Regions from separate parts of the Staphylococcus pasteuri genome, predicted to be linked through region 1. Evidence: predicted binding sites of a transcription regulator. Region 1 holds the regulator's gene; each other region holds the start of a gene.

Region 1 (6,174 bases):
TAACCCATGGCGTAACTTCTTCTGCTCCGATATCGTCTAACATTAAAATATTAGCTTCACGTATTCTTTGTAATTTTCTTTCATAACTACCATCTTTGAAACCACCTTTTAATGTTCTAATATATTCTGGCAGATAGACAATAGTAGATGGTACTTTTTTAGCCTTAAGTTGGTTAGCTATAGCACCTAGAATAAATGATTTTCCAGTACCAAAAGGACCATATAAATATAAACCTTTAACATCTTCGTTATTAATCAATTTTTTACAAATATCATTAACTTGCATTGCTAAGTCTAATCGATTACGTCCAGTCGTATAAATGTCTTTTATTTTAGCGTTTAATGTATCACGTTGCATATGATGTGATGTAATTAATTGAGAATTAAGACGTTCTTCATCATATTTAATTTTACAAGGACAAGGTAAATAACGAATTTTTATACGTTCATTTTCTACATATAATTCTGGTACATGACCTTTAACAAAATTTGGGCATTCGTTATAACTATGACCGTCATAATGTTTTTGTTGATCTTTATATTCTTGTAAAACATTTAAATCCTCATCAATAATAGCATTTGTTATCTCTGATTGATGTTCATTTAAAAATGTCTTAACGTCAGGATCATTAACTACTTGTTGACGTATTTTTGCAATTCTTTTTCCGAAATCTTTATTTGACCCAACAATTTGCTTAAAACTTTCCATCTAATCCTCCTCCCAATCTTTATTTAATTGTTCTAGAAATGCTTGTCGATCTTTTTCAAATTGATCATCAGTTTCATCTTTTGAATGTTCTGCAGCATTTGGATTGTCTCTTTCTTCTAACCATTTAGGTGTTTTTTCTCTAGAGACTAATTTACTTTTTCTATTATATCCTTGATAGGAATTAGATTTTGATTCATATGTTGGTTTAGGTTGGTTTACCTTCAAGGCATATTCATAAGCCTGTTTGGCTGTAGTAATCCCTTTTTTCTTCCAATTAGAAGCAATCTCAAAAATATACGATTTAGGTAATTTCATATCTTCTTTAAGCATTACGAATTGTAGCAAGATATTAATCACACCAAAATTCATTTTCTCTCTATGAATTAATTCTTCAATCATATTTTTTTGTGACAAAGTTGGTTCAGATTCTGACCAAGAAGCTAACATATCAATAGGACTTGTTTGTTCTAATAAATCTAACCAAGCATCTGTATCATTTTCAGGATCTTTATCTTCTTTATTTTGTGTTGCCGTATTGTTTTGTTTAATATTCTGATTTAGTTCTAATTTAGGTAATTGATTATCATGTTCTATTAAATAATATGAACGAGCTTGTTTACGCATTTCTTCAAATGATAATTGTTGTGCACTAGTAATCGAATTTAAAATAATATGTTTCATTGCATCTACTGTTAATCCATAAAGTGTTGCAAGTTGCATGATTAAAGCTTTAGCATCTTTAGTCACTATTTCACTTGAAATAAAATGATTATGCAACATGGATTTTAACATTTCAAAATCAAATGATTCATTCGATAAATCGATACCAGCATATTCTCCTGATTGAGGTATATTTTGAGTATCGACATCTATTATTTTATTAGGAACATGAAATACATCTGTAAATTTTCTTGTCGTTTGTTGATAATTCGATAAATCTTTATTTTCTTGTTCAAAATGCTTTTTTAAAATTTGATATCTTTTTTTATCAACCTCACTGTAAAGAAATACTGATAACATAGGATCATTAAAAAATTGATATGCAGAAGGAGGTTGGACAAGTTGATAAACAAAATGAGTTTGTTGTTCTTCATGCTTAACAAATGATTTCATTAATCCGATCGCTTCTAGTAAATCCATTTGATTTCTAAATTCTAATAAATTTTCTTTTAATTCGTTCATAATTACATAGTGAGTTAAAGCTTGTTCATTATCATTGGAAAATTGGTGCATAAAATGATATAAACCAATGGCTTGTTGTCCAATTAACGGTGTAAAAAGACGATTAAGTATCTCTAGATGTTGTGAATTTAAATGGAAATTTTGTATAACTTCAAAACTGTCTTGTGGTCTTAATCCAAATTCAAAGGATTGTAATCCCATTTATAAATCACTCCGTTTATTATCATTCAAAATCCCTTGCATTGAAGCTAATAATTGATCTATATCTTTAAATTCTTTATATACTGAAGCAAATCGAACATATGATACTTGATCAACATGCATAAGTAAATTCATAACATGTTCCCCTATTTCTCTTGATGATATTTCTGTGTGACCTTCATCTCTAAGTTGCCATTCAACTTTATTAGTTATATCTTCAAGTTGTTGATATCTTACAGGGCGTTTTTCACATGATCTAACCAAACCGTTTAATATTTTTTCCCTTAAAAATTGTTCTCTTGTTCCGTCTTTTTTTACTACAATTAAAGGACTTACCTCTATATGTTCAAATGTTGTGAATCTTGTACCACAATTTTCGCATTCTCTTCTTCGACGAATTGCATTTGCGTCGTCTGCGTGACGAGAATCGACTACTCTAGAATGCGTTGAATTACATTTTGGGCATTTCATAATTGTCACCCTTTTCTATTTTAATTATTCTCAATTATACTATAAAATCATACGTTAAAAAAGAAAGCGCATTTGAGATAAATGGTTCAAAATGTGTAACCTATTTTTAAAAAGTGGCTATATTAACTTAAAAATGAAAACAAATATACTTAAATTTCTCTTCATTTAACAATTTGTCTAATGAAAATAGAAACATCTAAATTATTATTCTAAAGCTTTCTATAAAAAATTAAAACTGCCAACCTAATCCTTATGTTTGGATTTGATTGACAGCTTCAATATATTTATTTTTACCAATTTTAAACTGCTTCTACTGCACTTTGTGAATCAATTAATTTACCAATTTGTTCAGCTACTTCAACAACTCTATTTGAGTAACCCCATTCATTATCATACCAAGCAATTACTTTAACTTTATTATCTCCCATAACCATTGTTGATTGTGCATCAATAACAGCAGAGTTTGGATTAGTATTGAAATCTACTGAAACAAGTGGTTCAGTTTCTACATCTAACACACCATCTAGATTAGCATTTTTGAAAGCTTGATTTACTTCATCAACAGTAACATTTTTTTCTAAATCTACAACTAAATCCACAAGTGATACGTTTTTAGTTGGTACTCTTAAAGCCATACCATGTAATTTACCTTCAACTTCAGGTAGCACTTCTTTTAATGCTTTTGCTGCACCAGTTGAAGTCGGAATGATACTTTCATTACATGAACGCGCTCTGCGTAAATCTTTATGTGGGTTATCAATATTTTTTTGATCATTCGTAATAGCGTGAACTGTAGTCATTAGACCATTTACTATACCAAATTCATCATTTAAAACTTTGGCAACTGGTCCGATACAATTTGTTGTACAAGATGCATTACTAAAGATGTCAAATTCATTTACGTCTAATTTATCGTCGTTGACACCTTTAACTATCATTTGTACATGTCCACCTTTAGAAGGTCCAGTTAATAATACTTTTTTAGCACCTGCATTAATGTGTGCGATTGCTTTATCACCATGATTAAATTTACCAGTCGCTTCGATGACAACATCTATATCTAAGTCTTTCCATGGTAAATTTTCAGGATTTCTATCTGAAACTAATTTAATGTCTTGGTCCTTATATCTAATACCATCCTCAATAGCTTCTACTTTTTCATTATATTTACCATGTGTTGTATCATAATTGATAAGATGTGCAATTGTTTCAGGTGGGTAACTAGCATTAATTGCCTTTACATTTAAGTTATCATTTTGTAAAGCAATTCTTAACACCATTCTACCAATTCTACCCATTCCATTAATTGCAATATTTGTCGCCATTTAAAGCACCCCTTGATCATTTATTTATATGTTATACTTTATGGCATTAGTATAACATAATAACATCATTTTGAAAGCGTTTACTTAAACTTTACAAAATATTTTTATAATCATATGTAATAAGCAAACATTATCAAAATAAAAACTCAATGCCCTTAAAAGACATTGAGTTTAAAATGATAATTTACTTTTCTATGAAACCTTGTTCGCTAAGTAATTTCTCTAGATTTTGCTTTAATTCTAATTTATCTCCTAAATTATCAATGACATGGTCAGCCATTCTACTTTTTTTATCTATAGAAATTTGACTATAAACACGTGCTTTTGCTTCTTCTTGGGTTAAGTCATTTCGCTCCATTAAACGATCAATTTGAATACTTTCAGAAGTATAAACAAGCCATACTTCGTCTACAGTATCTTGTAATTCATTTTCAAATAGAAGCGGGATATCCATTATGACATTATGGCCTTCTTCAATATATTGTTGTTTCTTTTCATCCATAATTTCTCTAACAATCGGATGTACAATTTCATTTAGCACTAATCGTTGATCAGGATTATTAAAGACTAAGTCTCCCATATACTTCCGATCCATTTCACCATTTTCATCGATAGCTTCTTCTCCGAATGTTTCTCTTACCTTTTCTAAACCTGTTGTACCTTTAGCAACTGCTTCTCTTGCAGCTGTATCTGCATCAATCACTTTAAATCCAAATGCAGTTAATAATTCAGATACAGTAGATTTGCCTGATGCAATACCACCAGTAAGTCCTATTACTTTTGACATATTTTCACGCTTCCTTTATTTCTGACAAGTCGGGCAATAGTGACTATTTCTTGATGCAATGACTTCAGTTTCGATTGGATGCCCACATACCTTGCAATATTTTTGTTTGTATACATTAAGATGTAGCTGCATTTCACCTGTTTTTCCATCAGCATGTCGATAATCCGAAATGCTGGTACCACCGTATTTTATACCCTCATTTAGTACTGAACGAACATGATAAAATACCATTTCTTTTTCTTGGTCAGTTAAACTTTGAGTTAGTCGATGTGGTTTTATACCTGCTCTAAATAAAGCCTCACAAGCATAAATATTTCCACAACCAGAAATGACTTTATGATCTAGAATAACCTGTTTAATCGGTTTTTTAATATAACTTTTTTTATTTGTACAATCTAAAAAATGTTGTAATGCATCATCATCAAATGGTTCTGGAGCTATTTTTAAAAATGATGGATAGGACTCAAAACTGCTAACATTTCTTATCTCTCCAAAACGTCTTATATCTGAATAAACTAATTTTTTGCCATTGTTTAGTTCAAATATCACTTGCCAATGTTTTCGATAATTAGGTGCAGTAATTTGTTCTAAATCATCTACAATGAAGAATCCACCAGCCATACCTAAATGACTAATTAAAATACGATTCTCATCATTTTGTTGAATATAAAAGACGATGTATTTACTTCTTCTGTCGATTTTTATAATTTTATATCCTTCAGTTAAACGTTTAAAACTATCAAGTTCGATTCCCTTGATTATGGTTTCTCTACCATTCTTTTTTCCATTAATAACACTTTCTGAGAATTTTACTTTATCAATAATTGTATTAATGGCGTATGGTTCAATACCTCGTTTAACATGTTCTACCTCAGGTAATTCTGGCATATTAATACCTTCCTTTATTTTGCGTCATACCAAGTTTCACCATAACTAGAATCTACCTTTAAAGGCACATCTAAATCAAGTGCTGATTCCATAATATCTTCAACAAATTGACTAAATGAATCTACTTCTTCTTTTGGTACTTCAAATATCAATTCATCGTGTACTTGCAATAATAATTTTGCGTGATAATTGGTTGACTGTACTTCTTCATCAAATTTAACCATTGCAAGTTTAATAATATCAGCAGCACTACCTTGGATTGGCGTATTCATAGCAGTTCTTTCCGCAAAACTTCTTAAATTGAAGTTACGGCTTGTAATATCTGGAATATATCTACGGCGATGTAATAGTGTTTCTACATAGCCTTGTGCTTTAGCATCTTTAACAATATCTGACATATATTGTTTCACACCAGGAAAACTATCTAAATAATCGTCGATAAAGATTTTTGCTTTTTTACGAGTTATGCCTAAACTTTGACTCAATCCGTAATCACTAATACCATAAACGATTCCGAAATTAACAGCTTTTGCTTGTCTTCTCATCAGACTGTCTACTTCGTCCGCTTCTACATCAAACACTTTCATAGCAGTCGCTGTATGAATATCATG
Region 2 (6,174 bases), on a different contig from region 1:
GATAAAATAATATTTAATTGGTCGCTATTAAGATGGAAAATATCAGTAATCGATATTTGGCTAACACCAACAAATAAAGAAAGAACCGTAAACGCAACGAGAAAGATGAGTAAAACATATCCCTTAAGTAAAAACTTCATAACACTTTCTCCTTGAATAGAAATTCTTATTATTTCTGACGATAATGATAATCGTTATCATTTAAAATGTTACAGAATTTATTGGTAATATTCAATAGGTTTTCGAAAAATATTGCTGTAAATTTGATTAATTTTAATATTTAAGTTAAAAACATAAAAAAAGTCTTAATTTTAATCTCATAGCGATTAAAATTAAGACTGTTTATTATTTATTTCTCGTCATCGAATATAAAATCTTCATCTCTTAAAGCTTCAACATTTAGAGCCAGTGTATAACCGTCACCTTTTACAGAGAAGAAATCATGATTTTTAGTTGTAGTGTCTAAGGCATTTTCAATAATAGGGTTGAATTCACGTTCTTCAAAATATGGTTCAAAACCAAGATTTGATAATGCTTTATTACCATTATATTTAACGTAATTCAGTACATCTTCTGCTAATCCAATGTCATCATATAATAGATGTGTATATGATACTTCATTATCATATAACTCTTTTAATAATTTATACATTTCTTGATCAGCTCGTTGCTTTTCACTTTCAGAAAGTTCATTTCTTAAGCTTTGTGCATCTAGTCCAGTAAAGACACCATGAATAGATTCATCCAATAATATTTTACGAATAATTTCTCCAGATGTTGTCATCTTTCCTTGACCAGCTAGATATAGTGGATAGTAAAAACCTGAATAGAATAAAAATGTTTCTAAGAAAACACTTGATACTCTAGCAATGTACTGGTCGAAAATGGAAGCTTCTTTACCCCATAATTTATGATAGTTTTCGATGATTTTATCTGATTTATATTTTAAATGAGGTTCTTCAATAACCCACGTATCTAATAAATAGTTTGTTTCACTAGAAGGTAATAATGTAGTGAAAATATGAGAATAACTTTTAGCATGAATTTGTTCCATCATTGCCATAAATGAATATACTGCTTTTTTTCTTAAATCAGTAGTATGAAGCATTATTAATGGCATACCATCGTCTGCTTGGTGTGTGTCTAAACCTGTTAAACCTGCTAACGCTTTTTTAAATGTATTCTTTTCAGCTTCAGATAACGTTTTCCAACTTGCGATATCCTTTGATACTTTAAATTCTGTTTCTACCCACATTTGAGATATATTTTGACGCCAAAACATATTAGTCATATCTTCTTGGGTATTCCAATTGACGGCCTTCATGAATAATAATCCTCCTATCCTTTAATTAAGGTGACAGATAACCACTAACTTTCAATTAAACTACCTAATCCCTTATTAAGGTTATGTATTAACAGAGGTCGGGACAAAAGCGCTTAGGATTTGAGCAGAACCAGACGATGAGCAAAATTGTTTCTCAAATTTTGTCGAATCGTGTGAGTTTGCCCAACTTGCATTACTTGTAGAATTTCTTTGTGAAATTCTCTGTGTTGGGTCCCTTCTGCCGAAAATCCTGCTTTTGGGACGCCGTTAATCAGTTTCCCAGAGCACAAAGACTTTATGTCTCAACCACTTTTCTTTATTCTTTTAGATACTCTAAATCATAAATTCAATTAGATTAAGCTTAATGTTCTATTATATTTGTTTATGATTTTAGATAGCACAACTTGTACATTCTTCTACACTTAATAATTTATTACGAGTATAGTATAGAGATTTCAAACCTTTATGATGCGCATATACATATAATCTAGAAAGTTCTCGAGTAGAAATTTCTGAATTAACATATAGAATTGTTGAAATACCTTGGTCAACATGAGTTTGAATAGTTGATACCAAATCAATTAATTTCATTTGATCAGTGTTAAATGCTGATTTGTAATACCACATTGTTTCTGGTGATAAAAATGGCATTGGATAAAACGTTTCTGCATTACCATAAGTACGTCTTTCAATTTGGTCAACAATAGGCATCACTGAACTTGTAGCATTTTGCACATATGAAATACTTTGAGTTGGTGCAATAGCTAATCGATATGCGTGATATAAACCATATTGTTCAACGTCTTTTTGTAGTGCTTTCCAATCTTCAGCAGTTGGGATATCTAATCCTTCGAATAATTCACGTACCTTTTCAAATTGTGGTTCAAATTCTTGAGATGTGTAGAATTCGAAATATTTTCCATTTGCATAGTCAGATTTCTCAAAATCAAGATATTTTTCTCCACGTTCTTTAGCAATTTGCATAGAACGTTCAATAGAATAATAATTCATCATCATAAAGAAGATATTAGCAAAATCTTTAGCTTCTTCTGATTCATAACCTATTTTATTTTTAGCTAAGTAACCGTGTAAATTCATAACTCCTAGACCAACAGAATGTAACTCACTGTTTGCTTTTTTAACACCAGGTGCGTTTTGAATATTAGCTTCATCACTAACCACAGTCAATGCATCCATACCAGTATGAACTGAGTCTCTGAATTTTCCAGATTCCATTACATTAACAATATTTAATGATCCTAGGTTACATGAAATATCTCTTTTAATGTCATCTTCAGTGCCGTAATCATTTATTACAGATGTTTCTTGTAATTGGAAAATTTCAGTACATAAGTTACTCATTTTAATTTGACCAATATTAGAATTAGCATGTACTTTATTCGCATTATCTTTAAACATTAAATAAGGATAACCTGATTGTAATTGTGTTTGTGCAATCGTATTTAACATTTCACGAGCATCTTTTTTCTTTTTCTCAACGTTTGGATTTGCAACCATGTCGTCATAATATTTATCTAAATCGATGTCATCTAAAGTCACACCATATTCCTGTTTTACAGTATGTGGCGCAAACATATAGAAGTCTTTACCTTCTTTAGCTAAATCAAAGAATTTAGAAGGGACAATTAAACCAGTTGAAATAGTAGATAAGCGTAAATCTTCATCAGCATTTACCTTTTTAGTATCTAAAAATTCTTCAACATCATAATGGAAGATGTTTAAATAAACTGCGCCTGCACCAGGTCTTTGTCCTAATTGGTCAGCATAACTAAATCCACCTTCTAAAGATTTAGCAACAGGTAATACACCTTTAGCTACACCTTTAATACCTTTGATTGCTTCACCACGTGCACGTAATTTTGATAAATTGATAGCAACGCCGCCACCAATTTTACTTAGTTGTTTCGCAGTTGAATCAATAAAGTTAATAGAATTTAAACTATCATCTACTTCTAATAAGAAACATGACACTAATTCTCCACGTCGTGCTCTACCAGCATTTAAAAACGTTGGTGTTGCTGGTTGGTAACGTTGTTCAACCATGGATGAAATAAATTGTTTCGCTTGGTTTTTATCACCATTAGCTAAGTACATTGATACGATAGCAACGTGTTGATTATAATCTTCTAAAAATTGTTGTTTATCATTGGTTTTAAGTGCATAGTCTTTATAAAATTTACTTGCTGACATATAACTTGCGAATTGGAAATTAATTGATTTCGCATATTCTGTAATTTCAATTAAATCTGCCTCATTATATTTTTCAAAGATATTGAAATAAAAGTTATTGTCTACAAGATAATGTAATCTTTCGATTTCGCTATCGAAATAAATTGTTTTATCGTGGATTTCTTCCAAGTATACTTTAAGTGACTCTTGGTCTTTTTCTAAATTAAAAAAACCATTATCTTTTCTTTTTGTAACTTCGTTATTTAATTCAATATGATTGTACTTCTTCTCGTCCATAGTTTTCATTAAAATTACCCACCTTGTTTTTAAATTCGATAACGTCTTTGTTTGTTCCCTGCACTTCAAACTTCATTAACAACGGAATATCATATTTTTCAGATATAGTACGCCCTGCTTTAGCAAAGTTCTGACCCCAGTTTCTATTTCCACTTGCAGCCACGGCCTTAATATTTGAATGATTAACATCTAAAAAAGCCTGAACCTGTTGAGGAACCTCACCAAACCCTATGGTTCCTGTAACTAAAATGTAGGGTTCATTAATAGTTTCTGTACAGTTGTCAGATGTAATTTCCATCGCATTTTCGATTTCAGCACGTTTAATGAATCGACGTACATTGCCTGAAAATGAAAAATATACTACTTTCATTGGATCGCCTTCTTTCACCAATTTAAAAAAATTAAAAAAGAAGTTCTCCTTTATTGTTAAGGAAAGCTTCCTACAAAACATTGTGTTGTAGAATGAAATGAGTCACTAAACGAAACGTTTATAAAAACTATATGACCTTATATTAATATGTGATTTTATTTTTCAAACCACAAGATATAGTGGTTAGTTTCGAATTTAGATCTATATAGTATAATTAAACATTTTGTGCCTAAACACTGTTAATAAGAGTTTTTTCTTAAATTATCAGTGTCATTTTGCATTTATAATAAGATTATTCATTTTATTAGTACCGTTTCAAAACACAATATATTGTGTCTGTTTATTAATATCGGTACTATATTCTGTGTTTCATTATACATAATAGCTATACTTATTTAAAGTTAAAGTTTTATGTCTAATGTTCGTCTTTTCTTTTGAACATGCACCACTACACCATTAGTCTTACCTCAATAAAAATAAAAAAATTTTTCAGTTAAAATCACTTGCTTTTTTAAAGAAAATATACATAACCATCATTCCAATACATTAACGAAAATCCTATCATTACAACGTATACAACCTATAAAGCAATAGAATTGAATTGCAATCGTTTTCAGTTATATACAATTTTTTAGGGATATTAAAAATGTTTAATGCCATCAATCAAAGCAAACTTTACAGAACGTATGTTCGTATTGATATTGTATAATCTTTGTTCCAAAATATCAAGTCTTTTATGCATAACCCTATCATTTATGCTACTATAGTAACGTTAAATTTTTATAAATGAGGCGATAGTATTGAATCCTAAAATTAAAGGTATTATTGCAATCCTAATTTCTGCAGTAGGCTTTAGCTTTATGTCTGTATTTTTCAGATTAGCAGGTGATTTACCTGTTTTTCAAAAGTCTTTAGCCAGAAATTTAGTTGCTATGTTTATACCATTATTCTTCATATATAAATATAAGCAGCCTATGTTCGGAAAGTTAAGTAGTCAACCATTACTTATTTCAAGATCCGCACTTGGATTGATTGGCGTATTGTTCAATATATACGCAATTGACCATATGGTGCTCAGTGATGCTGATACTTTAATGAAGCTCAATCCTTTTTGGACAATCTTATTCAGTTTGATTTTCTTAAATGAAAAAATTCGTAAATATCAAATTACAGCGATGGTTGTAGCAATATTAGGGATGCTATTAATAGTAAAACCTGAATTTTCTTCTTCAATCATACCATCACTTATTGGACTATTCTCAGGTATCTTTGCCGCTTCAGCCTACACTTGTGTACGTGCTTTAAGTACTAGAGAAGCACCTTATACTATTGTTTTTTATTTCTCTTTATTTTCTGTAGTAGTACTTATACCATTTACAATATTTACTTATGAGCCAATGAGTAATTTACAGTTACTATATTTATTTGGAGCTGGATTATCAGCTGCAGTAGGTCAAATTGGTATCACATTAGCTTATAGTTTCGCAGCAGCTAAAGATATTTCTATATTTACTTATGCTTCTATTATATTTACGGCATTGTTCGGATTCATTTTATTCGGAGAATCACCTGATGTATTAGCTACACTTGGATATGTCGTAATTATTGGCGCAAGTTATTATATGTTTGAAAAAGCTAGACGAGAATCAAACGCAACTCAACAACAATCTAAATCTTAATTAAAGGAGTGATTCTTTTGGCACAAGGACGTCAAAAAGATGAATTACAAGATATTACATTACTAGGCAATCAAAATAATACTTACGATTTTGATTATAGACCTGATGTTTTAGAAACTTTTGAGAATAAACACCAAGGCAGAGATTACTTTGTTAAATTTAATTGTCCAGAATTCACATCTCTTTGCCCTATTACTGGTCAACCTGACTTTGCTACAATTTATATTTCATATATTCCTAACATCAAAATGGTAGAATCTAAATCATTAAAATTATATTTATTTAGTTTTAGAAACCACGGAGACTTTCATGAG
Region 3 (6,174 bases), on a different contig from region 1:
CAGTTAAAGCCTTTTTAGGCTGTATATGGGCTTTTTGAGCGGTCTTTGCAATAATTGGTTCTAATGATAAAGCAATATTTGCAGTACCTATACCAAAAACAAAGATAAATACAATCATAGGTGCGATAAAAATGATTGATTTAGGAAATCTTTCGATAACTTTTGATGCAATATATACTAGATAATCAATCCCGCCAGTAGCTTGTAACGTACCTCCTGCTATACCTATTGAAAGTATAATTAATACTGCAGTTACTGGTGCTGAACCTGGTGGCAATTGAAATCCGAAGATCATAATAAGTTGGGCTACGATGGCAAAGATTCCACAGCCAAGCGCGCCAGCTGTTCTTAAACCGAGTAGCACTGCTAAAATCATAATGATGATTTCTATTATAAATAGTAGCAATTCATGAACCCCTAATCTTTATTGAAGTTAAATTTTGGAACATTAATATTTTATCACTTTAATATGTGATAAGTATATATTTTCATATTTGATTATAAAATCAAAATCATGTTTTTTTATGTATAAAATATCTATCAGAACTGTTGTATCAATGGTTTTAATACAGTCAAAAATTAGTAACAATTGAGAAAATACATAATTTTAGTGTCTAGGACATAAAATTTTTGGACAAGTGAAAAAGTTTTTTAATATAACATGACATATAAATACGTAGTATTTATGGCGAGACTTCTGAGGGAACAGTACTAGTTGAAGACCTTAGAAATTCTCACAGATTTATCTGTGTAGTATTTCTGGCTGAAACTATACCCTAGGAAGGGACCCAACACAGAGAAACTGATTAAATCAGTTTCTACAAGCAAAGCAAGTTGGGCATAGCGAAGCCATACAATACGAAGTATTGGATATAAAGAAAGCACTAAGATGATTAAAATAAATCATCTTAGTGTTATTATTTTAGGTTTTATGTCTCAGGTATGTCTCATTTCACTTATTCATTTATTCTGTTTCTTCGCTTGACGTCGTTTTTTATAAATAGTTTCTTCGATAATTGAACCTGCGATAAGACCGATGGCGATAATCCATTTACCAATTAGTAACCACATAATGTCTCACCTTCTCTACCATTGACTTACTATTATATTTCCCTATTCAACTATTTTAATTCATCACATGATTATACATACTCAAATGTTGATGGACCGCTATGAATATATTCAACTACATGATGGTTCTTTAAAGAAAGTGGCACATCAATGACTCTTTGATTTAATGATCCTTTATAAGGTAAGTTAGGACGATACAATTGTGTTATAAACATTCCATCCACTAAAACGTCTACATATTCTAATAATTGATGACGTTTACCTTTATTTTGCGCTAAATATTCATATTGAAACCCAGTCCATACCCATATAGACTTTTGCTGTCCAAAATGTTGTCGAAACGTTTGTACTAACTTCAAGGTTACGTCTAAATTACAAAATGGTTCTCCACCTAAAATACTTATGCCACTTATAAAATTAGGTTCACAATATGTGATAATTTCTTCTAATATATCATCTGTAAAAGGTTCTCCATATCTAAAATTTTGTGCAGCTTCGTTATAACAATTAAGACATTGAAATGGACAACCAGAAACGTAGACACTACAACGTACGCCTTCTCCATCTACAAAACTATGCGTCTCTATTTTAGCGATATATCCACGCCCATTTTCAATTTTCAAATAAGATTTCATGCTTTAGATTCCTTCATATGTTTAACACGGGCGCACATTTCTTTATGTCTACCTTCAATGACAGGACGTTGTACTGGATTACCTAAATAGCCACATGTACGTTTAACTACATCTACTGTTTCTGGGTTATCATTGCCGCATTGTGGACATTTATAACCTTTCTTAGTAGACTCAAAATCTCCATCAAAGCCACATTCATAACAATGGTCAATAGGAATATTTGTTCCTAGGTACCCTACTCTTTCATAAGCGTAATCCCATACTGTCTCTAATGCCTTAATATTATGATTCAATTTTGGGTATTCGCAATAATGTATAAAGCCACCGCTCGCATAATATGGATAATCCTTTTCAAAATCAATTTTTTCAAATGGTGTAATATCTTTTCTTACATCATAATGAAATGAATTTTGGTAATAACCTTTATCTGTGATATCTGGAATGTCACCGAACCGTTCTTTATCTAATCGACAGAAGCGATCTGTCAAAGATTCACTCGGTGTACTATAAATACTGAACCAAATATCATATTGATTGGTCCATTGTTCTTGAAGACGTTTCATTTCCTTTAATATTTCTAGCGTAAATGCTTTAGCTTCTTGATTATCCTCCCATTCAGGTCCATAAAAAACTGTTGCAGTTTCATATAACCCAATGTAACCCATAGAAATGGTAGCTCTTTTATTTTTGAATAAAGTATCGACTTGTTCATCATCGTTAAGTTTGTATTTAAATGCACCACTTCTATACAGAATAGGAGCATTATTGACTGTAGCACTTTTTAGTCGTTCAATTCTATATACTAATGCATCATGCATTAATGTCATTTTGTCGTAAAATAGTTTCCAAAACGTCGTCATATCCCCTTCTGATTCTAAAGCTATTCTAGGTAAATTTAATGTCACGACACCTAAATTACAACGACCATTATTTTCAAATTCTCCTTTGTCATTGCGCCAACTTGGTAAAAATGATCGACATCCCATTGGTGCCTTAAAATCACCTAATAATTCAACAATTTTATCGTAATTTAAAATATCTGGATACATACGTTTCGTTGAACATTCTAATGCGAGTTGCTTAATATCATAGTTAGGATTATTTTGCTTCAAATTCACACCATCTTTAATCGAAAATACTAATTTTGGGAAAATAGCTGTTACCCTATCTTTACCTAGTCCTTTAATTCTTGTATTCAAAATAGCTTGCTGTATTTTTCGACTTAATCGATCAGTTCCTAATCCAAAACCTAAAGTCACAAAAGGTGTTTGGCCATTTGATGTATATAAAGTATTAATTTCATATTCCAAACTTTCTATAGCATCGTTAATATCTTTTGTAACTTGTTCGTCTATATACTTTTGAATCTGGTCTTCTTTCACATAATTATGAGCCATTTCACTATGATGCCGTTCATTACTTTCTGCGTATTTACTAAGTAATTCGTCTACACGATCAACTGTACAACCACCGTATTGACTACTAGAAACATTAGCAATAATTTGTACAAGTTGTGCTGACGCTGTTTGAATGGATTTAGGAGAAGTTACATTAGCATTACCGATTTCAAAGCCATTTTTTAACATACTTTCTGCATCTATAAGACAACAATTCGTTAAAGGTTGAAATGGATGATAATCTAAATCATGAAAATGAATATCACCACTTTCATGTGCTTGCGCTATATGTTTAGGTAATAAGTAATTTAAAGCATATGATTTAGAAACAATTCCTGCTGTTAAATCTCTCATTGTGGAAAAAGTATTACTATCTTTATTAGCATTTTCATTTACTATAGTTGGGTCTTTTTCTATAAGTCCAGTTAATGATTGTTCTAGTTGATTCATCTTTTCACTCTTTTCTATATATAGTGTCCAATTTAAACTTAATCCACTATATATAGTTATTCAATGGATAACTCGACACTTAACCAAACTGTCATAAAGTTTTTACCAATTAATGAACAACTATAAAATAATTCTTACATTATTGATAGCAATCCAATTGATAACAATGCGTGCGCTACTATATTAGTACTCTTATTTTAATCAGCATAAATAACTTATTTTTTAAAATAAAAAAAGACAAACCCACCTCATGGTAAGTTTGTCTTAATAAACTCAATCTATATTATGAAATATAGTTGTATGAACCAGCTTGGCTAGCTGAAATTGTACGAGTTGATACGTTACCTGGTCCACCATTATAGTTCATTTCTGAAACTTTAATTGAACCGTCAGAATTTACATTTTCAACATAAGCAACGTGACCATATGCACCTTGTGATGTTTGCATGATTGCACCTTGTTTAGGTGAATTACTTACATTATAACCATCTTGTGCAGCAGCGTTTGCCCAGTTGCTAGCGTTGCCCCAGTTAGAACTAATTTTTCCGCCAACTTTGTCATATACATAATAAGTACATTGACCAGCTGTGTATGCATTTGAACCAGAGCTTGATTGACCTGAAAATGCAGTTGAATTATTTGATGATGGCGCATTTTGTGTAGTTACTTTAATATTTTTATCTGATGTTGAATAATCAGCACCTAATCCGCCACCTTGGTTATTTGAATTATTTGCTGTATAAGATTGTGTAGATTGATTATTATTTGTTGTAGCGTTATTTGAATTGTAGCTTTGAGTTCCTTGGTTACCATATGAATAACTATAGTAATTACCTTGTTGTGGTTGTTGAGCTTGTTGTTGATTTTGTTGGTTCTGTTGGTTAGGACTCCAATTACCTTTCCAATCGTAATTGTAATTACCTTGTTGGTCTATTGTGTATGTGTATTCATATGAATAAGGATCATTAGGATTATATCCATTATTATTGTTTTCTGCTGCATCTGCATCATGTTGCATTAAACCAAAAGTTGCGAAACCTGCTGTTGCGATTGTAGCTGTAGCGATTTTTTTCATTTTAAATATCCTCCTAAAGATTGATATAACTGTTTATTCTCTTTATCTCGTGGCTACCTTCAATTTTCAATTAATAAAAGTTTTTTACTCGTTAAATAACGACAAGTCACACTCTAACAGACATACAAGAGTTTGTGGTCAATGTTAATGTTTTGTAAATGAATCATAATAATCCAACATTTTTTGTAAAATTGTTGGATATCGTTGTAATGGCTTTCAATTCATTGCCTAGGCTATTATTTAATTATATTTATATTATTTATTACTGTTTATGTAATTTATCTGACAATTACAGACATAAAAATACTAAGATAATAGCTTTATTTCTACTATTATCTTAGTATTTGATAATCTATTAATGTTGATTCAAATAATTCAATATAACTTGTTGATACATATCTATATAATCTAAATATCTAGATTTATAAACATATTCGTCTGTTTGATGTGCCAACGTTATATGTCCTGGTCCAATAATAGCTAAATCAAAATCTTCATCTTTATCCCCTAGTAATTCTGCTGCATCTGTTGCACCAACCATACCTGATACTTTGAAGTCGTGATTATATTCTAAAAATGTGTTTATTAAACGATTATCTTTATGCGTATAAACTGTAGGATGATTAACAGTGACTTCTACAGATAATCTTTCACTGTCTATTTCTTTTACAGTATCTTTAAATAACTTTTCAATAGCAACATTATCATATTCTGGCACTGTTCTTATATTAAATTCTGCGTAGGCAGATTCTGGCACTGTATTGAATTGCTCGCCTCCTCTAATAATTGAGTTTACAATTACTAGGCCTGCTGCCACATCTTCCTTTAGGTCACCATCATTATAATGACCTTGCTCTCTAATACATTCATCAATATAAGGATGAACATCAAGCGAATGTTCTTTTTCGTTCTTTTTGATTTCAACATATTTTTCTTTAATCCTTTGTATGAATGCAATTAATGAATTGATTGCGTTGTGCCCTAATGATGGTAAAGATGAATGTGCCGGTATGCCTTTAGATGTTACTTTTAATCCCATAGATCCCTTTGTTGCGTAAAAAGCGAAACCATCTGATGGTTCAGCAATGATCATTCCATCTAAATCATTAACATATCCTTGTTCTTTAAATAATTGAGCACCTGACATTTCTTTTTCTTCTGCAGCAGTAGCCATTAATCTAATTGTCCCTTTTTGTAAACGACCCGATTCCTTAATCTCAATCATGGCTATAATTAATGCTGCTAATCCACCTTTCATATCTGTTGTTCCACGTCCATACAACTTGTCATCTTCTTCAGTTAATTTAAAAGGATCATATTTCCATTCATTATAATCTCCTGCGTCAACTACATCCATGTGTCCTGATATAGCAATTTTAGGCTTTCCTTCACCTATTTCAGCAACTAAATTAGCACGACGATTGTCAACTTTTATTATTTTCGAATCAATATCATATTTGTTCAATAATGCTTTAAAATAATTACAAACCTCAAGCTCATTATCATTTTCAGTATTTATTTCTACAATATCAGCTAAAATTTTTAT

What was found. The regulator NrdR, encoded in region 1, represses ribonucleotide reductase genes. The targets are predictions, from matches to a motif close to AACACNATATATNGTGTT.
Region 2: nrdI (class Ib ribonucleoside-diphosphate reductase assembly flavoprotein NrdI) is a predicted target of NrdR. The motif match lies at 4,348-4,365, and genes of this name have one in related genera.
Region 3: nrdD (anaerobic ribonucleoside-triphosphate reductase) is a predicted target of NrdR. The motif match lies at 3,596-3,613, and genes of this name have one in related genera.

What each region holds. Positions count from the first base shown of each region.
Region 1 covers NZ_JAUOQO010000003.1:59,870-66,043, reverse strand. Annotated here, with positions in the region: gene dnaI (primosomal protein DnaI) at 1-709, opposite strand, end outside; gene dnaB (replicative helicase loading/DNA remodeling protein DnaB) at 710-2,092, opposite strand; gene nrdR (transcriptional regulator NrdR) at 2,093-2,563, opposite strand; gene gap (type I glyceraldehyde-3-phosphate dehydrogenase) at 2,863-3,888, opposite strand; gene coaE (dephospho-CoA kinase) at 4,073-4,675, opposite strand; gene mutM (bifunctional DNA-formamidopyrimidine glycosylase/DNA-(apurinic or apyrimidinic site) lyase) at 4,691-5,563, opposite strand; gene polA (DNA polymerase I) at 5,578-6,174, opposite strand, start outside.
Region 2 covers NZ_JAUOQO010000002.1:137,053-143,226, forward strand. Annotated here, with positions in the region: gene Q4528_RS02790 (ABC transporter permease) at 1-140, opposite strand, end outside; gene nrdF (class 1b ribonucleoside-diphosphate reductase subunit beta) at 350-1,324, opposite strand; gene nrdE (class 1b ribonucleoside-diphosphate reductase subunit alpha) at 1,715-3,820, opposite strand; gene nrdI (class Ib ribonucleoside-diphosphate reductase assembly flavoprotein NrdI) at 3,783-4,181, opposite strand; gene Q4528_RS02810 (DMT family transporter) at 4,982-5,860, shown strand; gene queF (preQ(1) synthase) at 5,878-6,174, shown strand, end outside.
Region 3 covers NZ_JAUOQO010000001.1:287,529-293,702, forward strand. Annotated here, with positions in the region: gene Q4528_RS01305 (anaerobic C4-dicarboxylate transporter family protein) at 1-406, opposite strand, end outside; gene nrdG (anaerobic ribonucleoside-triphosphate reductase activating protein) at 1,143-1,706, opposite strand; gene nrdD (anaerobic ribonucleoside-triphosphate reductase) at 1,703-3,553, opposite strand; gene Q4528_RS01320 (CHAP domain-containing protein) at 3,837-4,628, opposite strand; gene Q4528_RS01325 (ArgE/DapE family deacylase) at 4,984-6,174, opposite strand, start outside.